Regions from separate parts of the Sphingobium sp. B11D3B genome, predicted to be linked through region 2. Evidence: predicted binding sites of a transcription regulator. Region 2 holds the regulator's gene; each other region holds the start of a gene.
What was found. Region 2 encodes LexA, which represses DNA repair genes until DNA is damaged. Its sites were predicted from a motif close to GTTCCNCNCTTGTTCT; they were not measured.
Positions count from the first base shown of each region.

Region 1 (7,119 bases), 420 kb from region 2:
ATCATGGTTTGGCGGATCGGTTCATGCATGTCGTGGCGTTTGGCGATTATCAGGCGGGAAAACCGGCGCCCGATCCCTATCTCCTCGCCGCAGAGCGGCTGCGCGTCTCGCCGGCGGATTGCCTTGCCCTTGAGGATTCACACAATGGCGTGCGCTCGGCAGCCGCGGCAGGCATGATGACGGTGATGGTGCCGGATCTGATGGCGCCCACATCAGAAATGCAGGGCCTATGCGCCCACATCGTCGAGGATCTGCATGCCGTGCGCGACATCGTGCTGGCGTCGCTTTCGGAGGGCCACCTGGTCGAACGACGCTAGTCCGCGCGCCCTGTGACTCGCTCGTCGGCCATGGCATCGGCCTCTTGAGCGGCGCTCTCGCCCGGTGCCGGTAACCGCCCAAGCGCCTCGACCGGTTCGATCGCGTCGATCTCCCGCGATCCGGTTTCGACACTTAGATCCTTGAAGCGACGGCCGGTCACCAGCACGCGGTTCTCGAAGCTGGAGACGAACTTATTGTAGCTGGAGACCGAGCCATTGAGGCTGCGGCCGAGCGAAGAAAGATGCCCGGCGGCAACCGCCAGCCGCTCATACATCTCCTTGCCGAGCGCCGCGATCTGCTGGGTCTGTTCGGCCATTTTCTCCTGCCGCCAGACGCTCGCGACGGTCCGCGCGATGGCGACCAGATTGGTCGGCGTGGCGAGCAGCACACGCTTCTCGAAGGCCCATTCCCACAGGCCGTCATCCTGCTCCAGCGCGGCCGCGAGGAAGTGCTCGCCGGGGATGAACATCACGACATAGTCCGCCGCATCGCCAAAGCGCGTCCAGTAATCCTTCGCGCCAAGCTGCTGCGCGTGGTTGCGGATCGCGCCGGCATGGGCCTTGAGATGCCCGGCCCGCACCACCTCGTCCACAGCGTCGACCGCTTCCAGATAGGCGTTGAGCGAGCATTTGGCGTCGATGATGAGTTGCCGGCCCCCGGGCAGACGCACGATCACGTCCGGGCGCAGGCGGCCGTCAGCAGTATCCACCGAAACTTCCGAGCGGAAATCGGCGAACTGGCTGAGGCCCGCCATTTCCAGCACATTGCGCAACTGCTGCTCGCCCCAGCGTCCGCGCGCCTTGGGGCTGGAGCGTAGCGCATTCACCAGTCGCGCCGTCTCGACCCGCGCCTCTGCACTGCCCAGCCGCACCTGCTCGACGGCCTCGCGCAGCGCGGCGTAGCTATCCACCCGCTCCTTCTCGACCTTGCCGAGGCCCTCCTCATAGCGCTTCAGCGTCGTCTCGACCGGTTGCAACAGCGCCTTGAGACTGGCCTCGCTTTTCTCATGGGCCTGATGGAAGCGCTGATCGGCGCGCTCGATGAGCATGCGCTGCGCCTCATTCAGCAACTTGCCGGCGGTCTCACTGAACTGCGCAGACAATTGCTCACGCGCCTCACCCAGCGCGCGAATCTGGGCCTCGAAGCCCTCCATCCGCGCCTTCTGATCGGCCTGCACAGCCGCGAGCATCCGTTCGGCCTCGTCCCGCGCACGATCGGTGTCCTCCAATTTCGCGCGCAAGGCGTCGGTCTCTTCCGCCCGGCTCGCCGCCACCGCGAGGTCGCGCAGCGCGGCGTTGCGCATATCCTCAAGGGTGGCGAGTCGGTCGGCGAGAGCCTTGCGCTCAGCCTCGACCGGCGCAGCCATGCGGGCGCGCATCAGCCAGCCGGCGACAAGCCCGACCAGCAGAAGAAGCAGACTAAGAACGAGGCTTTCAACGGTCACGGCAACTCGCGGCAAAACAGGAACGAAATGAGAACCTATCGCCCCCGCCTCACAAGCGCAAGCCCGTCACTCGATATGGCCCTGCTCGCGGAAGAAGCTGTTGAGGGCGCCGAGCATCGTCTGCCACCAGTCGACGACATCGGCGAAATTGCGCTGGGTCAGGCCACCATAGGTTGTCACGTCATAGGTCAGGTCGAGCGATCCATCCTCGTCCACCGCCATCTGGCTGAACCGGTTCTTGCGGTTCCACAAATTGGCGAGCTCTGGCGTGTTCTTGCCGTCATCCACGAAGCTGGTCGAGAAGTGCAGCGAGGCGCAGTTCTTGCCGTCCTCGCATTCGTAGAAATAGATGTTGAAGTTGTAGCCGCTCGCCGCGCTGGTGATCATCGGGTTGCCGCTCGACTCACTCTTGCTCAGGCTGGCCTTGTAGCCGGCGTCCTGGATCGCCTTCACCACCGTCTCGGGCGCATTGGCGCAGACGAGCCCCTTGCCGCACGGTTCCTCATCGGCCGCATGAGCGGGCGCCGTCATCATCACAAACGCACATGCCGCAGCGGAAATCCAAGCGGTCGTCTTCATCGTCGTCCCCATTGCTCGTTACGGCCACGGCCTTATCGCGATGAAGCGGACATCGCCACACCGCAAAGCCCATTGCAGATATGTTCTTCATATGTTCTATTGACGCATGAGTGCGATCAAGGGGCGCGGCGCCCCGGCCAACGAGGTATCGAGCCGTTTCCACCTGCCCGCGCGCGAGGTGGATGGCGACTGGCTGGATGCGCGACTGGCGGACGAGGAGGATCAGCCGCCCCCCCTGCGCACCACCGTGACGCTGGAGCAGGCGCGCACGATCATCACCCGCAACAATTCCCCCGACATTGGGTTTGAGCAATCGGTGAATGCCTATCGGGGCTGCGAACATGGGTGCATTTATTGCTTTGCGCGGCCGAGCCATGCCCGGTTCGATCTCTCGCCGGGGCTGGACTTCGAGAGCCGGTTGTTCGCCAAGCCGGACGCGGCCAGGCTGCTGCGGCAGGAACTCGCCAAGCGTGCTTATCTGGTGAAGACCATCGCGATGGGGACGAACACCGACCCCTATCAGCCCATCGAAGCGCGGTATCGCATCACGCGGGCGTGCATCGAGGTGCTGGCGGACTGCCGCCATCCGCTGATGATCACCACCAAATCCAACCGGGTGTTGCGGGATCTCGATCTGCTGGCGCCGATGGCGGCGCAGGGGCTGGTCGCGGTGGCGATTTCGCTGACCACGCTGGATGCCGGGCTGCACCGCAAGCTGGAGCCGCGCGCGCCCTCGCCTGCCAGTCGGCTCGCGGCGATCCGCGGGCTCTCACAGGCGGGGGTGCCGGCCCATGCCAGCCTGTCACCGATGATCCCGGCGATCAACGATCATGAGATCGAGGCGCTTGTCGCGGCGGCCGCAGAGGCGGGCGCGCAATCGGTCTCGTTCATTCCGGTGCGGCTGCCCTTCGAGGTCGCGCCGCTGTTCCGGGATTGGCTCGATGCGCATTATCCGGACCGGGCCGCCAAGGTGATGAGCCTCATTCAGTCGATGCGGGGCGGGCGCGACAATGATCCCAATTTCGGCACGCGCATGCGTGGGTTCGGGGCTTATGCGGAGTTGATCGGCACCCGCTTCCGCGTCGCTCAGGCACGCCATGGCCTTGGCAAGGGCCGCCTTGCGCTGCGGCATGACCTGTTCGTGCCGCCGTCCGATCAGGGCGATCTGTTCAGCATGCTGCGATGAACAGACCGCCCTTCGGCTATGTCAGATCAGTTGAAGGACACGCGCATCGTCGCCTTGCGACCCCTCAACGTGTAGCCAACCGCGCCGAAGCCGATGACCAGCATGGCCCAGACAGCCGGCTCAGGCACCGGCGGAGCGTTGGTTCCGTTTACGGCAATATTGTCGATGTTCGCCGAAGCGCCACCGACAACGAAGCCGAAGACGACCCGGTCAACCAGATTGCTGGCGCCGGCGATGGTGGAGAAATCCCCGGAGAAGGTCGAGAGCAGGCTGAACACCGGCACCTGACCCGCAAAGCCGGTCACGCTGTAGAGCAGGTTGCTGTCCACGGTCGCCAAATCGAAGCTGTCCAGCGTGAAGCTCGCGCCGCCCGCCGTCAGATCGAACAGGCTGAGCGCCGTCCCGCCGCCAAAGCCGACGCTGGGCGCGCTATTGCCCGAGCCGGTATCGACCACGGAAGACCCCAGCACATTGGCGAAGGTAAACCCATCCTGCGTGTAGCTGGTGAACGGATCACCCGATCCGGAGAGACCATCGAAGCTGATGATTGCGGCCTGTGATGGTGCCGCCAAGGCAGCTCCGGCCATGAGCGCCGCTGTGAGAAGCGGCAGTTTGTACATAGTTTTCATCGGTAACTCCCAAATCCTAAGAGTCACCCCCGACGCCACCCGATGGAACGGGATGGCACCCCCGCCGCTGCGATGGTTAACATTTCGCAAACGCACAATAGCGCTGCGTTCAATTGTGCTCACGAGGCGAGGAAAGCCGCGTTGGTCCGCGCGCCCTCGCGGTGCGGTGCAGCACGTCGCGCGTCAGGCACGGTTTAGCGGGAGGCGACCAGCGCCAGCTGCGGCCCGTGCTGAGCTAGCACCACCTTGGTCACACCGCGCACCGTTTCGACCCGCTCGCCAAGCTCGGCATCGAGCTGGAAATCCTCGCCGAGGATGACCCGCGCCCGCCCGCCATCGGGCAGCGCCGCGTCCAGCTCCACCGTCGAGCGCGCGCCGCGCCGTTCGCCCAGCATCTGCCGGAGCGCAGGAATAGCGCTCGGCTCCTCCACGGAAATGACCATCCGCATTCGCGCCGTGCCCGCGAGGCGCGCGAAGGACTGGACGTTGCGCACGGTGACGCGCGGGGTCTCCTCACCGGGCTGGCGATCCAGCTCCACGGTCAGCAGGGCGCATTCGTTGCTCTCGTGCAGGGTGGCGAGCAGCTTGCAACTTTCCTCATCGAAGCAACTGGCCTGGAACTGCCCGCTCGAATCCGAGAAGGTCGCCGAAGCATAGCGGGCGCCGCGCTTGGTCTCGCGCCAGCGTATATCCTCGATCAGCCCGGCCATCATCGCGCCCGTGCGGTCGCCCCCGCCAATGCCATCCGACTGGCCGCACAGTTCCGCATAGCTGCGCACGCCTTTGCCGCGCGCGAGGATGCGGTAGCGGTCCACGGGGTGCGCCGAGAAATAGAAGCCGAACGCCTCCTTCTCCTGCGCCATGCGCTCGACGGCGGCCCATTTCACATCCGGCAGCGGCACATCCGCATGGGAAACATCCTCCCCACCGAACAAGCCGCCCTGCCCGCTCTCGCGCTGCTCGGCGGCTTTGGCGGCAACCGCCAGCAGCGCCTCGGCCGCGGCATGGACCACCGCGCGGTCCAGCCCCAGGCTGTCGAAGGCGCCGGCCGCCGCGAGACTCTCAAGCTGCCGACGATTGAGCAGGCGCGGCTCGATCCGCCCGGCGAGATCATCGAGATCGCGGAACGCGCCGCCCCGGAACCGCTCCTCGACCAGCGTCTCCATCGCCTTCTCGCCCACCCCCTTGAGGCCACCGAGCGCATAACGCACGGCATGGCGACTGGCGTCCTCCGGGTCCGGTTCCACCGAGAAATCGGCTTCGCTCACGTTGATGTCGGGCGGCAGGCAGGTCAGGCCCATGCGGCGCATGTCATCCACGAAGACGGTCAGCTTGTCCGTCTGGTGGATATCGAAGGCCATGGAGGCGGCGTAGAATTCGGCCGGATAATGGGCCTTGAGCCAGGCCGTCTGATAAGCGAGCAGCGCATAGGCTGCGGCGTGGCTCTTGTTGAAGCCGTAACCGGCGAACTTGTCGATCAAGTCGAACAGCTCATTGGCCTTCTTCTTGTCGATCTGGTTGTGCGCCTTGCAGCCTTCGACGAAGGTCGCGCGCTGGGCGTCCATCTCCGCCTTCACCTTCTTGCCCATGGCGCGGCGCAGCAGATCGGCGCCGCCGAGCGAGTAGCCGGCAAGGATCTGCGCGGCCTGCATCACCTGTTCCTGATAGACGAAGATGCCGTAGGTCTCGTTCAGGATCGGCTCGAGAAGATCATGCGGATATTCAATCGCCTCCTCGCCATTCTTACGGCGTCCGAACAGCGGGATATTGTCCATCGGGCCGGGCCGGTAGAGCGAGACGAGCGCGATGATGTCGCCGAAATTGGTCGGCTTCACGGCGGCGAGCGTCTTGCGCATGCCCTCGGATTCCAGCTGGAACACGCCGACCGTGTCGCCCCGCTTGAGCAGATCGTAGACCTTCGCGTCGTCCCAGCTCAGCCCTTCCAGATCGACGCTAACGCCGCGCTTGGCGAGCAGCTTGACCGCGCGCTGGAGCACCGAGAGGGTCTTGAGGCCCAGAAAGTCGAACTTCACGAGTCCCGCGCTCTCGACATATTTCATGTCGAACTGGGTCACCGGCATGTCGGACTTGGGATCGCGGTAGAGCGGGATCAGCTCCGACAACGGACGATCGCCGATCACGACGCCGGCGGCGTGGGTAGAGCTGTTGCGCGGCAGGCCTTCCAGCATCATCGCCTGATCGACCAGCCGCTTGATCTGTCCGTCCGCCTTGTATTCGGCCACGAACTCGGCGGAGCCGTTCATGGTCCGCTCCAGCGTCCATGGGTCGGTCGGGTGGTTGGGGACGAGCTTGGCCAGCCGGTCGACCTGATTATAGCCCATTTGCAGCACCCGGCCGGTATCCTTGAGCGCCGCGCGCGCCTTCAGCGTACCAAAGGTGATGATCTGCGCGACCTGATCATGGCCATATTTGCCCTGCACATAGCGAATGACCTCGCCGCGCCGGGTTTCGCAAAAGTCGATGTCGAAGTCCGGCATCGACACGCGCTCGGGATTGAGGAAGCGCTCGAACAGCAGGCCCAGCGCCAGCGGATCGAGATCGGTGATCGTCAGCGCCCAGGCGACGACCGAACCAGCGCCCGATCCACGGCCCGGCCCCACCGGAATATCCTGCGCCTTTGCCCATTTGATGAAGTCGGCCACGATCAGGAAGTAGCCGGGGAAGCCCATCTGGATGATGATATCCAGCTCGAAATCGAGCCGGGTGAAATAGTCCGGATAGCTCTCCCGCAGCGCAGCTTCGTCAAGCTCGGCCGCGGCCTCGCCATGCGTCTGCTGGTGGATCTTGCGCAGGCGCCCGACCAGACCCGCCGTCGCATCGACGCGCAACTGCGCCTCCTCACCGTCGCGGTCGCCGGCAAGGCTGGGCAGGATCGGCTTGCGCTTGGGCGCCATCACCGCGCAGCGCTGCGCCACGACGAGGGTGTTGGCGATGGCTTCGGG
Region 1 covers NZ_JAOQOF010000001.1:1,260,487-1,267,605, forward strand. Annotated here, with positions in the region: gene M2333_RS05990 (HAD family hydrolase) at 1-317, shown strand, start outside; gene rmuC (DNA recombination protein RmuC) at 314-1,762, opposite strand; gene M2333_RS06000 (YbjN domain-containing protein) at 1,829-2,341, opposite strand; gene M2333_RS06005 (PA0069 family radical SAM protein) at 2,448-3,527, shown strand; gene M2333_RS06010 (PEPxxWA-CTERM sorting domain-containing protein) at 3,554-4,156, opposite strand; gene dnaE (DNA polymerase III subunit alpha) at 4,351-7,119, opposite strand, start outside.
Region 1: the regulator LexA is predicted to act here: its motif matches at 2,424-2,439, upstream of M2333_RS06005 (PA0069 family radical SAM protein).

Region 2 (7,119 bases):
AGCGGCTCGGGCTGGTGATCGTGGATGAAGAGCAGCGCTTTGGCGTGGTCCACAAGGAGCGCCTCAAGCAGCTCAAGGCGGACGTCCACGTCCTCACCCTCACCGCCACGCCGATCCCACGCACGCTGCAAATGGCGATGAGCGGATTGCGCGAGCTGTCCGTCATCCAGACGCCGCCGGTGGATCGCCTCGCCGTGCGCACCTATGTCATGCCGTGGGATGACGTGGTGCTTCGCGAGGCGCTGCTGCGCGAGCATTATCGCGGCGGGCAGACCTATTTCGTCGTGCCGCGCATCTCGGACATGCCGGACATGGAGGATTTCCTCCGCGAGAAGGTGCCCGAAGTGCGCGCCATTTCCGCGCATGGCCAGATGTCGGCCAGCGAGGTCGAGGAGCGCATGTCCGCCTTCTACGAGCGCAAATATGATGTGCTGCTCTCGACGACCATCGTCGAATCCGGCCTCGATATCCCGAGTGCCAACACCATCATCATCCACCGCGCCGACCGTTTCGGCCTCGCCCAGCTCTACCAGTTGCGGGGCCGGGTCGGCCGCTCGAAGACGCGCGCCTATGCCTATATGACGACTCCGGCCGACCGGCTGACGACGGAGACGGCAGAAAAGCGACTGAAAGTCCTGTCCGATCTCGATACGCTGGGCGCAGGATTCCAGCTTGCGAGCCATGATCTCGACATTCGCGGCGCCGGCAATCTCGTCGGTGACGAGCAGAGCGGCCACATCAAGGAAGTCGGCTTCGAGCTTTACCAGTCGATGCTGGAAGAGGCGATCATGGAAGCCAAGGCCGGCGGTGCCGCGCTCGCCCCGGCGCCGGACAAGTCCTCGCCGCAGATCAATGTCGAGGCGCCGATCATGATCCCGGAGGATTATGTGCCGGATCTCGACCTGCGCATGGGCCTCTATCGCCGCATCAACGAGCTGGAGGACAAGGGCGCCATTGAGGCCTTCGCCGCCGAGCTGATCGACCGCTTCGGCCCGCTACCGGACCCCACCCAGAATCTGCTGACGCTGATCGACGTGAAGCTCAATTGCCGCAAGGCGGGCATCGCCAAGATCGACATCGGCCCACGTGGCGCGCTGGTGAGCTTCCAGAACGACCAGTGCCGCAATCTTCCGGGCCTGATCGGCTACGTCCAGAAGCTCGGCGCCATCGCCAAGCTGCGGCCCGACAGCAAGCTGGTGATCCAGCGCGCCTGGGGTGATCCCAGGGCACGGTTGAATGGGGCGCTCAAGCTGAGCCAGGGGTTGGCGAAGAGTATTGGTTGAGGGGTGGATTACCGCGACAGCGCGCGATGTGGGTATGTGTTGGCACGACGCCGTAGGGTCGAAGCAGAGAATCCGGATTGTCAGCTTTCCTCGACACTGAGGAGCCATCATGGCTGCTGTCGATAACAGCTCCCCGCCTGCGAACAAGCTATGGAAATCGGCCTTCTTACCTTTACCGCTCGTGCTGAGTAGGGTCTGAGGAGCGCCGCAGGCGCGTATCGAAGAGCCGTATCGAAGCATCCCAGTGCACGGGCCGGTCCTTCGATACGCCGCTTCGACAAGCTCAGCAGCGACTCAGGACGAACGGAGGGAATTCCGACAATGGCGTCGCGCCTGATCAGTCCGTGTTCAACACCAACGTCGGACCACAGCCGTAGCCGCTTTGAAGCGGTGACGAAGGATCGGTGAACGACATGTTCTAGCGTGGGAAGCGGCCGCTCAAGCCGGAGCGCGTTTGTCGAAGAATGAACAAGGCTCAGGGATTTTGATAAGTGGGCTGAAATCAACCTTCCAAAGATCAAGTTCGTACAGATCCCCGTCTTGGTCCAGAATCAACCCAACCCTAACTTGCATCCCATCTTCGTCGTAAAAGCCGCAAGAGCCAGCCTCGCCTCCATATGTGCGTTCGAGCTTTTGCGATACAAATGACAGGCCTCCCATCCCGCCATCATCCATCTCCTCAACGAGAAGCTCAGGCGGCAGGGCGTTACTGCACTCGTTCACCTCCCAAAGGTAGGCAACCAACGCCCGCTCTTCAGGCTTAAGAGGGCGAGGTGCAGAGTGCATTTAACGTCAAATAAGGGATTCAATATTGACTGCAATGACATGGTATCTGGACAGGCAGGTTTTAAGATTGCCGATGATAGCTGACGTTCTTGCCACCAACCCACTTCACGGCCGCCCCTGGAAGCGTCCCGCCCGAACCGTCCTACTCAATCCATAGCCCATGCGCCCGGTGCCAGTCTTCCAGCCCCTCGTCTGGATAGCCGTCGAAGCACTGGTCGTTCCGCCCGATCTGCGGTTCGACCCAATTCGCCTTTGATCCGAGCATCATGTGCACGAGCGACGGCGCCTTGGGCAAATCGCTGTCGATCGCGGAAGCGAAAGGGTGGAGCAGGTCAGGATACTCCGGGCTGAACACCCAGAGCGCGCTCGCGCAGGACGGGCAGAAGTGCCGCTCGCCGGTGCTGACCTGGCAGCTGCCTTCACCATCGTCCAGCGTAGCGTGATAGATGGCGGTCTCGCCTTGCACCTTGAGCGTGCGCTTGTCGGCGTGGAGATTGATGGCATAGCCGCCACCGCCGGCGGTCTTGCGGCAGATCGAGCAATAACAGCGCAGGAATGGCACCGGCGCGTGGCTGTCGACGGACAAGCGCACGGCGCCGCATCGACAGGAACCTTCGAGCTTGAGGGGCATGGCACGGTCCTCTTGTGGTGATCGTCTCTCGAGCTGAACCGCTCTTATCTCCGCCGGTTCCCTCAGCGCCCATTGCGCGCTTCCCCTTGCGGCCACTTAATCCTTGATCTGCGCGCGCATCCTCCGCATGGCGAGCGCGCCCGGTGCCCGGCCCATGTCCGGTGGCCGCGTGCCCTGGCAGGAGATGTCCGCCCTTGATCGTTCGCAACCGCCTTGGCTTGCTCGAAGTGCTGTTCGCCTACCGCGGCACGATCATGCCGCATATCCAGCATCGGCTGGCGGGCATCGCCGTGGCCAGTGTCGCGGCCATTCTCGCGGCCCGCGCCTGGCCGGGGCTGTTCGCGCAGATCAGCGGCATTCCGTTCGCGCTGATCGGCCTGTCGCTCTCCATCTTCATGAGCTTCCGCAACAGTGCCTGCTATGATCGCTGGTGGGAGGGTCGCAAGCAATGGGGCGCGCTGATCATCGCGAGCCGCTCCTTCGCGCGACTCACCTCCTCGCTGCCTGAGGAGGAACGCACCCCGCTGCTCCGCGGCATCTGCGGCTTCACCAACGGCCTCGCCGCCCGCCTGCGCCAGCACGACGAGGCGGCCGCGATCGGCCGGTGGGTAAAGGATGGGCCATGGCGCACCTCCCCGAACCCGACCGACACCGTACTTTACGAGATGGGCGCGCACTGCTTGCGCATGTCCGCAGATGAAAAGATCAACCCGATCCATCATTCGCTCATCGAGGGCCAACTCAAGGCGCTCAGCGATGTGCAGGCGGCCTGCGAGCGGATCGCCAGCACGCCGGTGCCGTTCACCTATTCGCTCATTCTCCACCGCACGACCTACGTCTTCTGCCTATTGCTGCCCTTCGCATTGGCGGGCTCGCTGGGCTGGTGGGCCCTCATTCCGGTGCTGGTGGCGAGCTATACCTTCTTCGGACTGGACGCCTTGGGCGATCAGCTGGAAGACCCGTTCGGCTATGATCCCAACGATTTGCCGCTCGATGCGATGACACGGACGATCGAACGCGAAATGCTCGCCCGCCTCGGCGCGACCGACCTCCCCGCACCCATCGCGCCCGATCAGCACATCCTGACCTGATCGCTCGCCCGTGCGTGGGGCTACACGCAGCCCAACAAAACGTGAGATATTTGGCCGATCCGTGTTGACGTGCCTCGATTCGTTTCCTAAACGTTCTCCGTCCGTTCCATATTGGGGAACCACTCATGTTGACCGCCAAGCAACAGCAACTGCTCAGCTACATCAAGCATCATCTCGATCAGGGTGGCGTCTCGCCCAGTTTCGAGGAGATGAAGGAAGCGCTGGACCTCAAGTCGAAGTCCGGTATCCATCGGCTGATCAGCGCGCTGGAAGAGCGCGGCTTCATCCGCAGGCTGCCCAATCGCGCGCGGGCGCTCGAAATCCTCAAACTGCCGGATGGTATGCCCGTGGCGGAGCGGACGGAAGAGCCGGCGGCGGCCACCAGCGTGACCCCGCTGCGCAAGGCGCCCACCGCGCCGGCGCGGACGATCCCCATCGCCGCCAATGACGTGATCGAAATTCCGCTGCATGGGCGCATCGCCGCCGGTCTTCCCATCGAGGCGATGGAGAGCGACACCATGTTGCCGGTCCCGGCCGCGTTGCTGGGCGCCGGCGATCATTACGCGCTAGAAGTCTCCGGTGACTCGATGATCGAAGCAGGGATTTTTGACGGTGACTTCGCGCTGATCCAGCGGACCGAGACGGCGCGCGACGGCCAGATCGTCGTTGCCCTCATCGACGAGAATGAAGCGACGCTCAAATATTTCCATCATGACGGCCGCAAGGTGCGGCTCGATCCTGCCAATCGCGACCATGAGCCCCAAACCTATGAGGCGCGGCAGGTGCGCATTCAGGGCCGGCTCGCGGGGCTCCTGCGACGCTATAACTGAGACGGGCGATATGGGGCGCCGGCTCTAGCGCGAGCCGGTGCCCGCGATCCAGGGATGGCGGCTGCGCGGGTCGTGGCCCGGCACGATCTCCCGACTGTCGAGCAGGATCAGTGCACCGCCCATGGCATTCAGCGCAGGCCGATCCAGCTTTGCCCAGCGCGGCACACATCCCGGCGGCAGGCGCCGGTCAGCGATCACAAGATCAGCCTGTGCGCAGGCGGCCACCAGTTCGGGATAGGGAACGAGCAGGCGCGAGCGACTGATCAGCAGGTGAACCGGCGGCTGGCCGGTACGGCCCGTCAAGGTCATCGCGCACATGTCCCGCGTGCATCGCGTGTCCGGCGCCTGCGTCAGGGACGCAAACTCACCGTCATAGGCGCCGGCCTCGGCCAAAGTCGTACGAACATAATCCCCGCTTCGGTCCCGCAACAACGCCATGCGCCCATCGCCCAGGCGCACCGCCACATGATGACCATCGGCGGTGACCAGCACATCGGCGGACGGCGCTAGAAATGTCAGGAAAAAGCCGAGCGCCGCCAGAGGCAGGCCCCACCAACGCAGCGCCGTGTGCCAGAGCATCAGCCACAAGAGGCCGATCATGGCGAGCGCAAAGGCCAGTCCGCTGGAGACGGGCAGCGATAGCGTCGCAAAGGGCTGACTGGCGACAGTATGCGCAATCCACAGCAGGAACTTGAGCGCCACACCGACCACCCACCAGACCGGCGCCCCCAGCCCCACAGCGTCGAGCACCAGCGCGAGGACCTCGGCGGGCATTACCACAAAACTTGTGAGCGGAATGGCGATCATATTGGCCGCAGCGCCAAGCAGGCCCGAGCGATGAAAATGAGCGAAGGCAATCGGCGTCAGCACCAGCTCCACCAGCAAACCTGTCGCCAGCAAGGCGCCGAGGCTGCGGGTCCAGCGCTTTATCCGCCCCTCGTCGCGTCGCTCGAACAGCCGCCGTGCGGGGGGATATTCGTAAAGCGCCACAATCGCGGTCACGGCGACGAAGCTCATCTGGAAGCTGGGGCCGATGACAGCCTCGGGCCAAAAGATCATCACGATCAGCGCGCCGGTCGCAATCAAGCGCAGCCCGATGGCCTCACGGCCCAGAGCCATGCCGGCGATTACCAGCAGAGCGGCAATGCACGAGCGGATCGTCGGCACCTGCGCCCCGGTGAACACAGTGTAGCCGATGCCCGCCGCGCCGCCCACGCAGGCGGCGATCATCAGCACCGGCCAGCGCAGCGCAAGGGTCGGCGAAAGCGCAAGCAGACTAACCATGATGAGAATCACGCCGCCGATCAGCGCGGAGACGTGCAAGCCACTGATCGAGAGCAGATGGGCAAGCCCGCTGCGCCGCATCGCGTCCGCATCCGCCTCACTGATCCAGTTCTGATTGCCCGTGGCGAGCGTGATCGCGATCGTCCCTTCCGGCCCCGGCAACCGCGCGGCGATGTGGTGGGCGAGAGTCGCGCGCGCATCCCCGCCAGGGGGTGCCGCATCGAGGCGCTGCACTTTGTCGAGTGCCCGCCCGGTAGCGCCGAGGCCGGAAAAATAGGCCGTCCGCGCAAAATCATAAGCGCCCGGCAGGGCAGCCGGTGCAGGCGGCATTAGCCGCGCTCGGACGGCAATGCGGTCCCCTGCGGCAATCTCCTCTGCCATCTGATCGGGCGCCGCGTTGATGCGGACCCGCGTCGGCAGATCGGGCCGCGACAGCGGCGCGACCTCCAGCCGCACCAGTCCCCGGGCAGCCAAGGGCGTTGCCGAGAGGACTCGAGCCTCCATTTCCACCACCGCGGCGCGCGCAAGTGGCGGCTGCGCAACAAGAAGCGCTTTGGCCCAGATCAGCAGACAGCCCGCCGCCAGCAGCACCGCGCCAACGGCGAGCGCAGCGGGCAAGCGTCCTCCGCGCCCCACGGCGCCAAACGCGGCGGCGACGCCCAGCCAGAAGGCGATCCACGCCATCCACTGCGGTGGCGCAGGCAGGGTGAACCACGCGATAATCCCGGCGCCCAGCAGGATCGGCACCCACAGTGGGAGTTGCGCCCGCTCAGCCTCCAGCACCGATTCCGCTCGCGCATGAAGCCGTCCCAACCAGACACTGCTGCGGCGCAACAACGGTATTTGTCGAGCCGGAAAAGGCGTGCTAGGGGCATTCTCGTTCACTAGGAAACCCACCCGCGACATAAGGGAAAAGCAGGCATAGCGTGGCAGAAGGACGGAAACAAACAGGCACGGTCGTCACCCGCTTTGCCCCCTCGCCTACGGGATATCTCCACATTGGCGGCGCACGCACGGCGCTGTTCAACTATCTTTTCGCCCGTCACCATGGCGGCAAGTTCCTGCTGCGCGTCGAGGATACCGACCGCGCCCGCTCGACCGAATCCGCGATCGAGGCGATCTTCGACGGCTTGAGCTGGCTGGGCCTTGCAGGCGATGACGAACCGGTCTTCCAGTTCGCGCGTGCGGCACGCCATGCCGAGGTCGCCAACGCC
Region 2 covers NZ_JAOQOF010000001.1:836,595-843,713, reverse strand. Annotated here, with positions in the region: gene mfd (transcription-repair coupling factor) at 1-1,283, shown strand, start outside; gene M2333_RS03980 (DUF6984 family protein) at 1,722-2,069, opposite strand; gene M2333_RS03975 (GFA family protein) at 2,212-2,700, opposite strand; gene M2333_RS03970 (bestrophin family protein) at 2,895-3,791, shown strand; gene lexA (transcriptional repressor LexA) at 3,917-4,621, shown strand; gene M2333_RS03960 (ComEC/Rec2 family competence protein) at 4,646-6,688, opposite strand; gene gltX (glutamate--tRNA ligase) at 6,832-7,119, shown strand, end outside.

Region 3 (7,119 bases), 440 kb from region 2:
ACCGTGCCGCTCCCGCGGGAGGTCCAGCCGCTGGTCGAGGAATTGAACGCGCTGCTCGCCCATAACGAACAGCAGGCGGAGGAAGCCCGCCGCCACGCCGGCAATCTCGCCCACGCGCTCAAGACGCCGCTGACGGTCGTGATGAACGCCGCGACGGCCCAGTCGCCCGACCTGGCCACCACGGTGGTGCGGGAAACCGGGACGATGCGCCGCCAGATCGACCACCATCTTGCCCGCGCCCGTGCCCTCGGCCGGCGCGGCGCGGCGCAGAGCCGCACATTGGTGTGGCCGAGCCTCGAAGCGGTGGAGCGCGCCGTCGAGCGCCTCTACCCTGATGTCCGCATCGACCGCGACGGCGCGCAGACGGCCGTCGTCCGCGTCGAGCGGCAGGATCTGGACGAGCTGCTCGGCAACCTGGTCGAGAATGCCGCCAAATATGGCGGTGGCAGCGTGTTCGTCACCGTGGTGCAGAGCACGCCTTGGGTCGACATTCTCGTGGAGGACGACGGCATGGGCATTCCCGAGGCCGCGCGCGAACGCATCTTCGATCGCGGCGTGCGGCTGGATAGCGGCAAGCCCGGCACCGGCCTTGGCCTTGCCATCGTGCGCGATGTCGCGGAAATCTACGGCGGCTCGGTCACGTTGGACGAGAGCGAGGACCTCGGCGGCCTGATGGTACGCCTGCGCCTCCCCGCCGGATAAGGCCTCACACGCCGAAGGATTGCAGGATCGGGCACGGCCCTTCTTCGGAACGGGCACAGGTCCGCGCGAGTTGGCGCAGCGAGGCGCGGGCCGCTTCCAATTGCGCGATCTTTTCATCGAGCTGGACCAGCCGCTCTTCCGCCAAGGCGCGCGCGCGGGCACGATCCTGCCCCGCGTCCAGCGACAACAGCGTGCGGATTTCCTCCAGCGTAAAGCCGGCCTGCTGCGCCGCTCGAATGAAGCGCAGCCGCCGGACATCCTCCTCACCATAGCGCCTTATGCCCCCGGACAGGTCGTTGCCGGCCTGCTTCTCGGGCGTGGGGAGCAAGTCCTTGCGCTGATAGAAGCGGATCGTCTCGACCCCCACACCGCCGGCTTTCGCCAGACCCGAAATGCTCATCGCCGCCATGCTTGACTCCGTACCGTGGTACAGACCCTATATGGGGTGCATGGATTTCTCAGCAAGGATGAGCGTCAATGCCTGAACCCCGCGCCACGAGCAGCCGTAAGGCCGTTCTCCATCGGATGGTGATGCCCGGCCACATCTGCCCCTATGGCCTCAAGGCGCTGCACCTGCTGCGCAGCAAAGGCTATGATGTCGAGGATCGCTGGATCGAAACCCGCGAACAGCAGGAAGCGTTCAAGGCCGAGCATTATGTGACCACCACGCCGCAGGTGTTCATCGACGGTCAGCGGATCGGTGGCCATGATGACTTGCGCCGCTTCCTGGGCCTCAGCGTCAAGGATCCGAACGCGACGAGCTATACGCCTGTTCTGGTCGTCTTCGCTGTTGCGGCGCTGATCGCGCTGACGATCGATCTGTTGACGGCCGCGCCGCTGCTCAGCCTGCTCACCCTCGAGCGCTTCATCTCCGTGACGATGATCCTGCTGGCGATGCTCAAGCTGCAGGATGTGGATCGGTTCGCGACCATGTTCCTGGGCTATGATCTGCTGGCCCGCAAATGGGTGCCCTATGCCTCAATCTATCCGTTCGCCCAATTGGGCGCCGGCGTGCTGATGCTCGCGGGGGCCCTGCCCTGGCTCTCGGTACCAGTCGCCGCGTTCATCGGCGGCATCGGCGCGGTCTCGATCTACAAGGCCGTCTATGTGGAGAAACGCAGCCTGAAATGTGCCTGCGTCGGCGGCGGGACCAATGTGCCACTCGGCTTCGTGTCGTTCACCGAAGACCTGTTCATGGTCGCCATGGCCCTGTGGATGGGCCTCAATGCCTGGGTGCATCCCGGCGCGCCGATGTAAAGGCGCGGGTGCCGGGCGCCGCTGATGAACGCCCGGCCCAATGCTCTTACTTGCCGCGCTTCTTGCGGTGGCTCTCCAGATCGAGAACGTCGTTCTCAAGGCCCTCAGGCAGCAGGCCCAGGCGGCGCGCGACCTCCTGATAGGCCTCGACCTCACCGCCCAGATCGCGGCGGAAGCGGTCCTTGTCCAGCTTCTCGTTGGTGGCCATATCCCACAGCCGGCAGCCATCGGGGCTGATCTCGTCGGCCAGGATGATCCGCGAGAAATCGCCATCCCAGATGCGGCCGAACTCCAGCTTGAAGTCGACCAGACGGATGCCGATGCCGGCGAATAAGCCGCTCATGAAGTCGTTTACGCGGATCGCCATGTCGGCGATGTCGTGCATCTCTTCCTGGCTCGCCCAGCCGAAGCAGGCGATATGCTCTTCGGTGATCAGCGGATCGCCGAGCGCATCATCCTTGTAATAATATTCGATGAGCGTGCGGGGGAGCTGCGTGCCCTCCTCGATGCCCAGCCGGGTGGAGAGCGAACCAGCGGCGACATTGCGCACCACGACCTCGATCGGCACGATCTCCACCTGACGGATGAGCTGCTCGCGCATGTTCAGCCGCTTGATGAAGTGGGTGGGCACGCCAATGTTCGCGAGCAGCGTGAAGACATGCTCGGAAATCCGGTTATTCAGCACGCCCTTGCCGGAGATCGTCCCCTTCTTCTGCGCATTGAAGGCAGTCGCATCATCCTTGAAATACTGGATCAGCGTGCCGGGCTCGGGACCTTCATAAAGGATCTTCGCCTTGCCCTCATAAATCTGGCGACGACGGGACATGTGCGGGTGCCTACTCATCAGTTGTAAAAATCAAGGCCCCGGCGGCGCGAATCAGCGAGGATCAGCGGACACCGGGGCTCTTCCCCAGCGCATAGCGCAAGGCACATGGCAGTGCAATTTTCAGACGAACCGAGCCGGGATGGCCGCGTCGGCGCTTGCCGCCCTTACCCGCGGAACATATAAAGAACAAATGAAACAGGAGACGATCACGGACCGCTTGGCGATCCTTGCCGACGCCGCCAAATATGATGCCTCCTGCGCATCCTCCGGCACCGCCAAGCGCAACAGCCGCGATGGCAAGGGGATTGGATCGACCGAGGGCATGGGCATCTGCCATGCCTATGCGCCGGACGGGCGCTGCATCTCGCTGCTCAAGATCCTGCTCACCAATCATTGCATTTTCGATTGCCATTATTGCGTCAACCGCAAGAGCTCGAACGTGCGCCGAGCGCGCTTCACAGCCCAGGAAGTCGTCGAGCTGACGCTCAACTTCTACCGGCGCAATTATATCGAGGGGCTATTCCTCTCCTCCGGCATCATCAAATCTGCCGACTATACGATGGAGCAATTGATCGAGGTCGCCCGTGCCTTGCGGGAGGATCATGGCTTCAAGGGCTATATCCACCTTAAGACGATTCCCGAGGCCGATCGCGCGCTGGTCGAGCAAGCGGGCCTGTGGGCGGACCGCGTCTCAATCAATGTCGAACTGCCGACTGAGCGCGGTCTGACCGATCTGGCGCCGGACAAAGATGGCGGGCAGATCGAAGGCGCGATGGCGCGGCTCGGTTCGGCCATGGTCGAGGCGAAGGATGCGCGCAAACGCTTCAAGCATGCGCCGATGTTCGCGCCCGCCGGCCAATCTACCCAGATGATCGTCGGCGCGGATGGCGCCAGCGACACGCAGATCATCGGCCGGGCCAGCGAATTGTACGACCGCCATCGCCTGCGCCGCGTCTATTATTCCGCCTTCAGCCCGATCCCCGATGCCAGCGCCGTTCTGCCGCTCAAGCGACCACCACTGATGCGCGAGCATCGGCTCTATCAATCCGACTGGCTGATCCGCTTCTACGGATTTTCGACAAGCGAGGTGCAGACCGCGACGGACGATGACGGGATGCTGGCGCTCGACATCGACCCCAAGCTGGCCTGGGCCTTGCGGCACCGGCAGGATTTTCCGGTCGACATCAATCTGGCATCGCGCGAGAAGCTGTTGCGCGTGCCAGGACTGGGCACGCGGGCCGTGGCTGCCATCCTGGAAGCCCGCCGCCATCATCGTCTCCGGCTGGATGATCTCGCCCGGCTCACCCGCACGGTCACCAAATTGCGGCCGTTCGTCGTCACGGCCGACTGGCGCCCGACAGGCTTGATCGACACGGCAAACCTGCGCGCCCGACTGGCCCCGCCGCCCCGCCAGATGGAACTGTTCGGGTGAAGCCGGCCCAGCTCCGAGATCAGCCGGCGCTGTTCAATGCCGAACTGGATGACGCCCATGATTTCGACACATGGCGCGATCTGGCCCGCGCCCTGGTCTTGCAGGGCGTCGGTCCGGAGCATATCCGCTGGGCAGCGGCATCGGACGGCGTGCGGGATTTGTTCGCGTCCAAAGACACGCCTGAGCCTGCTCCATCACCCCGCCCGGTCACGGCCAACAAGCGCTTCATCGAGTTGGCCCGCAGGGTGATCCTGCACAGCTCGGATACACGGTTGGCGCTGCTCTATCGCCTGTTGTGGCGCCTGCAAAGCGACCCGCACCTGCTTGAAAAGACGAGCGATGCCGATGTGCACGCCCTCACGCAGTTGGAGCGGCAGGTGCGCCGCGACATTCACAAGATGAGGGCGTTCGTGCGGTTCCGGCTGGCCCAGGATCCCGATGGAACGGACCGCTACGTGGCCTGGTTCGAGCCGGATCATGCCATCGTGCGCGCCAACGCCCCGTTTTTCCTAAACCGGTTTGCGGGCCAGCGCTGGTCCATCCTGACACCCGATCTCAGCCTTCACTGGGATGGCGCTCAGCTTGCGGAGGGGCCGGGCGCCGACGCCCGGGATGCCCCAGGCGAAGACGAGATCGAAGGGCTTTGGCAGCGTTATTATGGCTCCATCTTCAACCCCGCGCGGCTCAAGGTGGCGATGATGGTGAAGGAAATGCCTCGACGCTACTGGAAGAACCTGCCGGAAGCCGCCTTGATCCCTGCGTTGATTGCCGGCGCGCAGGCCCGCGAGGCCCAGATGGTCGATCAGGGCGCCGATCCCTTCCAGCGCCCGCCCCCGACGTCCCTCGGCGAGATTGCCGAGGGCATCTCGACCTGTACGGCCTGCCCGATCGGCTGCAACGGCACGCGCGCCGTCGCCGGCGAAGGGCCCGGCAACGCGCGGCTGATGATCGTGGGCGAGCAACCCGGCGATTTCGAAGAGCAGCAGGGCCGGCCTTTTGTTGGCCCGGCGGGACGGTTGCTCGACGGGCATCTGGAGACGGCGGGGTTCGATCGTGCCGAAATCCGGCTGACCAACGCCGTCAAACATTTCAAATTCGAGCAACGCGGCAAGCGTCGTCTCCACCAGAACCCGACCGCCGGGGAGATCGACCATTGCCGCTGGTGGCTCGATGCCGAAAGACGGATCGTTCAGCCAACGATCGTGCTAGCCTTGGGCGCGAGCGCAGGACGCGCCCTGCTGGGCCGAACACCCAGCATCGCCAAGGAGCGCGGCCAACCCTATCAGCTCGCGGACGGCAGCCAGCTCTGGCTGAGCGCCCATCCCAGCTATCTGCTGCGCCTGAGCGGCGAGGCGCAAGCGCGGGAACAGAATTTGTTCGCCCGCGATCTGGCGGCGGTCCGCGTGGCGCTGCAAGGTTGATGAGTGCAAGAGACGCGGTGCGACGGCCGCTGATGTTGCGCATAGGCCTGCGGAGATCGCTTGGAATAAAAAGGGAGCGGCGGCCATCGAACTAACCATCACCCGATCGCAGCGAATGCAAGCACCCAGAGGCGAAATCGGCAACGACGGAGGCGAGGGGCACGCGCCGTCGGCACCAGCGCTCATTTGTAAGTGGCGGAGAGGGTGTACGCCAAAATTCTATGTTATTTAAAGATTATTTCCTGGCTTGCTTTCATGGTCATAAAAATCGTCATAAATTGGCATAGTGCGTTGGCACTAGAGCGTTACGCCGCCTTCGGCATGAGCGCTTCGTTGCGACCTTCGCGTTTCATGAGACGGCATCAGGCACGGGCCATCGCAGCCGTGCGCGAGGATCTTGCCAGCGGTCGTCCAATGGACCGACTGATCATTGGCGATGTAGGCTATGGAAAGACCGAAGTTGCTCTCCGGGCTGTGGCATTGGCTGCCCTGCCGGGCATCAAGTCGTGGTCGTGGCGCCAATGACCGTGCTTGTGCGCCAGCACCTCGAAACGTTCGAGCGTCGCTTCGCAAGGCTGCGCGTCAAAGTCGCTGGCCTATCCCGACAGAACGAGCCGCTGCCTCAGGAAATTCATTCGGCGGGTTGCGTGTCCGGCTTTGAAGCGCTTGCAGTGCAAATCTGCTTCAGCGACCCCCATCCGATCTCGTTGTCGTAAAATTCAAACCGGACCGACATTCTTATTTGCGGTTGACTCGCATTAGCATTGCAAATACGCGCACCCCATCAAAACCGCGGGGGCATCATGAAAACCAACTGGCTGCTATCGACTTCACTGCTCGTCACGCTTGCGAACCCCTCGCCCGCCCGTGCTGAAGCTGTCGCACCTGTGGATGAGCCCGTAGAAATCATTGTCACCGGGGAGAAGACTTCGCGTAGCCTGCAGGAAACGACGGCCTCCGTCGGCGTCGTGACAGCCGCGCGCCTTGCCGATGAAAATGTCCTCACGATCCAGGAAATCTACCAGCGCACGGCGAATGTCTCCGAGACTTACGGTGCATCCGGTTTCTCGATCCGCGGCATCGACCAACGCGGCGTCTCGGGCGGCGGCGACGCAGCCACGGCGACCGTCTTTGTCGATGGCGCACCGGTTCAGCAGGATATTCTGTCCAATGGTCCGACGGACATGTGGGACGTCGCTCAGGTCGAAATCTTCCGGGGCCCCCAGTCGACAATTCAGGGGCTGAATGCGCTGGCCGGCGCGGTGCACATTCGTACCCAGGACCCCACCTTCAATTGGAGCGCCAAAGGTCGGGCGCTGGTCTCTTCATTTGACACCACCCAGTTCGCCGTTGCGGGTGGCGGACCGTTGGTTACGGACGAGCTGGCCTTCCGGGTCTCTGCCGAAAAGCGGGACTCTGATGGGTACATCTACAATCCGACTCGCCGGGCGCCTGAAAACCCGCTGGACTCGATCTCGCTG
Region 3 covers NZ_JAOQOF010000001.1:397,928-405,046, reverse strand. Annotated here, with positions in the region: gene M2333_RS01925 (sensor histidine kinase) at 1-702, shown strand, start outside; gene M2333_RS01920 (MerR family transcriptional regulator) at 707-1,111, opposite strand; gene M2333_RS01915 (glutaredoxin) at 1,180-1,959, shown strand; gene purC (phosphoribosylaminoimidazolesuccinocarboxamide synthase) at 2,006-2,785, opposite strand; gene M2333_RS01905 (putative DNA modification/repair radical SAM protein) at 2,976-4,217, shown strand; gene M2333_RS01900 (UdgX family uracil-DNA binding protein) at 4,247-5,638, shown strand; partial or broken gene M2333_RS01895 (DEAD/DEAH box helicase) at 5,959-6,294, shown strand; gene M2333_RS01890 (TonB-dependent receptor) at 6,442-7,119, shown strand, end outside.
Region 3: the regulator LexA is predicted to act here: its motif matches at 2,958-2,973, upstream of M2333_RS01905 (putative DNA modification/repair radical SAM protein).